One region of the Ralstonia insidiosa genome, then DNA from elsewhere that is predicted to be linked to it. Evidence: predicted binding sites of a transcription regulator. Region 1 holds the regulator's gene; the other holds the start of a gene.
The links. Region 1 encodes FNR, which switches genes on or off when oxygen is low (the NO sensors DNR and NnrR bind a similar motif). Its sites were predicted from a motif close to TTGATNNNNATCAA; they were not measured.
Positions count from the first base shown of each region.

Region 2: F7R11_RS07200 (oxygen-binding di-iron domain-containing protein) is a predicted target of FNR. The motif match lies at 1,548-1,561, and genes of this name have one in related genera.

Region 1 covers NZ_VZPV01000001.1:2,508,356-2,511,431, forward strand. The annotation lists gene F7R11_RS11915 (sulfite exporter TauE/SafE family protein) at 1-715, opposite strand, end outside; gene fnr (fumarate/nitrate reduction transcriptional regulator Fnr) at 894-1,622, shown strand; gene F7R11_RS11925 (hypothetical protein) at 1,648-1,902, opposite strand; gene F7R11_RS11930 (FixH family protein) at 1,899-2,126, opposite strand; gene ccoG (cytochrome c oxidase accessory protein CcoG) at 2,153-3,076, opposite strand, start outside.
Region 2 covers NZ_VZPV01000001.1:1,501,967-1,505,042, reverse strand. The annotation lists gene F7R11_RS07205 (DEAD/DEAH box helicase) at 1-1,368, opposite strand, end outside; gene F7R11_RS07200 (oxygen-binding di-iron domain-containing protein) at 1,621-2,436, shown strand; gene F7R11_RS07195 (TetR/AcrR family transcriptional regulator) at 2,420-3,076, opposite strand, start outside.

The sequences.
Region 1 (3,076 bases):
TGAGCATCTCCGGCAGCCACGCGGCGCACACCAGCCCCCAAACGCCAAAGCCAGTGATAGCAGCGCCCGCCGCGCCGCGCGCCCATTTCCGGCGAGACAACCCTCGCAACCAGCCGGCCAGACCAGACATCATCAGCAGATTCGGCAGCGTGCCCGCGCCAAACGCCAGCATCACAACCGCCCCCGACGATGCGTTGCCCGCCAACAACGCAACAGCCAATGCCCCATAAACCATTCCGCACGGCACAAGCCCCCATGCCAAGCCCGTGACATAGCGCCGCACCAATGGTGGGCTGCGATGCAGGTTTCCACCCAACCGCGCCCCCATTTTCGACAGGGCGCCGGCAAAATAACCAAGCACGCGTTCCAGCCAAGGACTGCGCCATGTATCGCCCGTAGTTCGCACGATCAGCAACAAACCGTAAGCCAGCAGCAACGCACTGGCAAATGCAAACAATCCGCGTTGAATTGGCAGCCACTGCTGGCGCCAAACCGTGGCACCGAGCGCACCCATGATGGCCCCCAACACCGCGTACATGCTGATGCGCCCGGCATGCATGACCGTTTGCTCGAACGCCAGCCTGCGACGCGAAACGATGCGCACCGGCACCTGCCCGCGTTCAGCGGCCAACGCGATGCCGCTGCACATTGCCAGGCAATGCACACCACCGAGCAATGCGATCAGAAAAACGCTCACGAGCGCAGCAACATTCATCTTTTTGACGCTCTTTTGATATGGGCCAAAGTTAGTGTTTTGCTGACGGGAATTCCGTGCATTTCGCGCAATTCACGTTATCGGAACAATCCGATATCAGTATGGCCGCCGCTATAATAGGCCGCGGTTGCATCACAAGAATTTCTCATTTCACTTACTCGAAATTCACTCGCCCCCTGTGCTCACACGAATCGCACTCACCGACCAAGCCTCCCGTTGCTCCACCTGCGTACTCGGCCAGATCTGTCTGCCGGTAGGCATGAATTCGGAAGACGTGCGCAAGATGGATGAGTTGGTTGCCGAGCGCATCCGCATCAAGAAAGGCCAGACGCTCTACGCCCTCGGTGAACCGCTCGAAGCCGTGTACGGCATCCGCTTCGGCACGCTCAAGACGCACCTGACGCTGGAAGACGGCCGCCACCAGATCACTGGGTTTCACTTGCCCGGCGAGATCGTCGGGCTCGATGGCATTGGCGACATGTGCCACGTGTCGGATGCCACCGCGCTGGAAGATACCGAAGTCTGCGTGGTGCGTTACGACCAACTGCAACAGCTCTCGCGCCGGCTGCCCTCTCTGCAGCACCAGTTCTTGCGCATCATGAGCAAGGAGATCTCGCAGGATCACCAGATGCTGCTGACGCTCGGCTCGATGCGCGCAGAAGAACGCCTTGCTGCTTTCCTGCTCAACCTGTCCAAGCGCTCAGCCCAGCGTGGGTATTCGTCGACCGAGTTCGTGCTGCGCATGAGCCGCGAAGAACTGGGCAGCTATCTGGGCCTGAAGCTCGAAACCGTGAGCCGCCTGTTCTCTCGTTTTGCTGAGGCCGGCCTGATCCAGATCCGCCAGCGCCACGTCAAGCTGATCGACATGGCAGGCCTGCGCCAGGTGATGAGCGGCCAAGCCAACTAAACCGCTCACCCTCCAAGACATCCGCTCACACGAGCGGATGCTCATGCGCCTCCAGCTTACCGATGCCCGGCGACACATACAGCGTGAGCGCGCTCGACAATCCGCACAGCAACCAGAACACGAAGAACGACACCGTGTAGACCGCCTCGGCCGACACGGCAATCTGCTCGCCGAAGAAGCGCAGATCCGCCGGGTCCACCACCGCAAACACGACCAGCTCGGCCAGCGCCGCGCATAGAAACGCGGGCCAGAGAATCCACATCAGCAGGCGGCGTTTCATTGGACCTCCCCGTGGGCGGCATGGGCCGGCACGGAGACGGGCTTCTCGACGACCAGGCCGCGCCGCACGACGTTGTCATGAATGACGGGATCCGGATGCGACACGGCCAACCAGATGGTGACGCCGCACCCGATCATGGCGACGAAGGGGCCGGCCATCAGCAGCCACGGCCAGGGCTCGCGCCACCATGGCCTGGCCGGAGCGGAAGATTGCATTGCCTGCATCTGTGTCTCCTGTTCTAAAAACCGCATCAGCGCGGCACGATGAAACTCGATGGCTCGCGCAGCACAAGGCTGTCGCTACCGCTGTCTGCCTGGATCACGAAGCGGATCTTGTGCGAGCCGGCTCCCACGTCGTCTGCCGGACGACGCACGCGGATCGGCAACAATCGGTTGGCTGCGGGTGCCAGTTCAAGCGTGGTCGATTCACCGCGACCACCCTGCACGTCCAGTTGCGGCAGTCCTTCCGCCGTGATGGTCACGCGCATGGGTTGCTCGGAAGCATTCATCAGTTGCAGGCGATAGACGTTCTCGATCTTGCCGCCGTCCACCTCGCGCGCCAGTGCACCGCGATCGCGAATCACATCCACCTTGAGCGGCTGGCGCATCGTCAGCGCAACGATGAAACCCGTGATGAGCACCAGCATGATGCTGGCATAGATCAGCACGCGCGGACGCAGCAGATGGCGCCGCGCCTCTTTCGGGGTGAGCCGGTCGTGCATCGCACGCTCGGACGTGTAGCGGATCAGGCCGCGCGAGTAGCGCATCTTGTCCATCACCTGATCGCAGGCATCAATGCAGGCTCCACAGCCGATGCACTCGTACTGCAAGCCCTGGCGGATGTCGATGCCGGTCGGGCACACCTGCACGCAGATGCTGCAGTCCACGCACGAACCGAGCCCCTGCGCCGCGAAGTCTGCACTGCGCGAACGGCTGCCGCGCGGCTCACCGCGTTGCGTGTCGTAGGTCACGACGTAGGTGTCTGGGTCGACCATCACGCTCTGGAAGCGAGCGTACGGGCACATGTAGAGGCACACCTGCTCGCGCAGGAAGCCCGCATTGCCCCAGGTGGCGAATGCGTAGAACAGCATCCAGAAGGTTTGCCACGGGCCGAGCGACAGCGTCCACGTCTCCATGCCGAGCTCACGGATCGGCGTGAAGAAGCCGACGAAGGT
Region 2 (3,076 bases), 1.0 Mb from region 1:
CGATTCGTACGGACGATTGAAAAACGGATCGTCCGACGGGCGGAACGCCGGACGCACGATGGTGTGATCCAGCACACGGGCGCCATTGCGCTCTTCGCGCTCGCGGGCACGGCGGACTTCACCACGGGCACGCTTTTCATCGCGCTCGCGGCGTTCGCGGTCACGGGCCTGTTCGCCGGTCGGGTCGAAGTCAGTCAGTTGCTCGCGCGGCAGGTTGCGCTTGATCAGCTTTTCGATGTCGGCCAGGAAACGCTCGTCGCCCGGCGCGAACAGCGACAGCGCATCGCCCGAGGCACCAGCGCGGCCCGTACGGCCGATGCGGTGCACGTAGTCTTCTGCGTTGAACGGCAGATCAAAGTTGATCACGCATGGCATCTGCGAGATGTCGAGCCCGCGCGCGGCCACGTCGGTCGCGACCAGCACGTCAACGGTGCCCTGCTTGAAGGCTTCGAGCGTCTGCATCCGCTCGGTCTGCGTCTTGTCGCCATGGATGGCGTTGGCGTTGATGCCTTCGCGCTCCAGCGCGCGCGCCAGACGCGAGCAACCGATCTTGCTATTGGAGAACACGATGCACTGGCGCGGCAGGCCCTGCTCCGCACGCTGCTTCAACAGGTGCACGAGCGCGGCCTGCTTGTGGTTGTCCGGTACGGTGTAGATGACCTGGCGGACGTTCTCGGCCGTGGCGTTGCTGCGTGCCACTTCAATGGTTTGCGGATGGCGCAGGTAGCTGGCAGCCAGCTTCTTGATCTCGGGCGAGAACGTGGCCGAGAACAGCAGCGTCTGGCGATGCGCCGGCAGCAGGTTGATGATGCGCTGCAGGTCGGGCAGGAAGCCCATGTCGAGCATGCGGTCCGCTTCGTCCAGCACCAGCATGCGCACCTGCGACAGGTTCACGCTGCGCTGCTGCACGTGGTCGAGCAGGCGGCCCGGCGTGGCGACAAGAATTTCCACGCCGCGGCGCAGTTGCTCGGTCTGCGGGTTCATGTCGACACCACCGAACACGACTGCGCTACGCAGCGCCGTGTACTTCGCGTACTTGGCGACGTTGTCGTACACCTGGTCAGCCAGCTCGCGCGTGGGCGTGAGAATCAGTGCCCGCACAGGGTGACGTGCCGGCGACGCACTCGTATTGGCGTCGGGCAACAGGTTGTGGATGATCGGCAGCGAGAAGCCGGCGGTCTTGCCGGTGCCCGTTTGCGCGGCGCCCATGACGTCGCGGCCGGCAGTGACCACCGGAATGGCGGCGGCCTGGATGGGAGTGGGCTTGGTGTAGCCGCTTTCGGTCAGCGCGCGGAGGACGTCCGGATGCAGGCCGAAGCTGTCGAATGTCACCGATTCGGTGGCCGGTGCTTCAGACGCTTCAGACATCGTTGCAGTATTCATAGGGGAGATGCGGCATGCCGAGGGGCATGGCAGGCGCGACAGACCCAAGCGGAAAACCCGCAAGCGGCTCGCGCAAAGCGTTAAAAATCAAAAGTTTATCACGTGAGGGTCGGCACAGGCCGGATGAACAGCATGCCGGCGCCCGCGCGGGCACCACATCTGCCTTGACACGGATCAATAGGCCCAGGCCTACGCTGCGCGACCATCGGGCATCCCAACCTGCGCCCCTCTCCCTCCATGGTGACCACGCTTTATGAAACGCCCGGGCATGTCTGCCTGATGTTTTCCGACCTGGTGGATGATCACGATGACCTGCCAGTGCAGACCAACCAGTTCCTCATCGTCGATCACGGCCACGGCGCACTGATCGACCCGGGTGGCCAGATGACGTACAACGCGCTCTATCTGGCGATGAACAGCTACTTTCCGCCCAAGCAGCTCGATTACGTGCTCGCTTCGCACGCAGACCCGGATATCGTCGCCTCCGCCGGACGCTGGCTCACGAGCTCCAGTTGCGACATCTTGATCTCGCGCGTGTGGGAGCGCTTTCTGCCGCACTTCTGCAACGTAGGCAAGACCGAAGGCCGCATCGTGCCGATTCCGGACACGGGCATGGCGATTCCGCTGGGGCAATCGCATCTGCTGGCAGTGCCGGCGCATTTCCTGCACTCGGAGGGCAACTTCCAGTTCTACGATCCGGAATCGCGGATTCTCTTTTCGGGCGACCTGGGCGCATCGATGGTGCACGCCAACGTGGCGGCCAAGCCGGTGGAGGACTTTGACGCGCACCTGCCACTGATGGCGCCCTTCCACCGCCGCTACATGAGCGGCAACCGAGTCTGCCGGCTGTGGGCGCAGATGGTGCGCGGGCTGGACATCGAATGGATCGTGCCGCAGCACGGTCAAGCCTTCCGCGGGAAGGCCATGGTCAACCGATTCATCGATTGGGTGGAAACGCTCGATTGCGGCATCGACCTGATGACGCCAGAGATCTTCCGCCTGCCCGCCATGCCGAAAACACCGGCGGGCGCAACGCTCAAGACGCGGGCGTAGTTGCCGGGCTGGGGGCAGCCGGCAGGATGATCTTCATCATGGCGCTCGACAGCTCGTGCGCCAGCACATGGGCGTCGATACGCGATGGGTCGTGCCATGTGTACATGAAACCCATCACGCCGCCCATCGAGTGCGCCGCGACGCGCGCATCGCCAAAGTCGAACACGCCGGCACGCTTGCCTTCATCCAGCAGCGCATACAGATCGCGGTAGTAGCCACGCGACATGCCGTGCAGCCACTCCACGGTTTCGGGGCGCAGATATTGGCGGTCGCGGTACGTGAGTGCGGCAGCGTAGTGGCAGTCGATGCAGCGGCGCGCCATCTCAAGCAAGCAGGCTTGCAGGCGCTCCCGCACCGGCAGCGCCGGGTCGGCCGTCTCGCGGATGGCCGACAGGCAGATCTGCGCGGCCTCGCGGCAGAGGATGTCGAAGATCTCGTACTTGTCGGTGAAGTAGTAGTACACCGCAGGCTTGGTCACACCCAATGCGGAGCACAGGTCACTCATCGTCATGCCGGCATAGCCCTTGGTGAAGAAGAGCTGGGCGGCAGTGTCGAGAATCTGCCGGCGGCGCGCCTCCTGGCGCTCGGCGATATGCGGGCGCGTGACAGGCGCAGGGGGCGCAGTGGGCGCAGTGGCCGG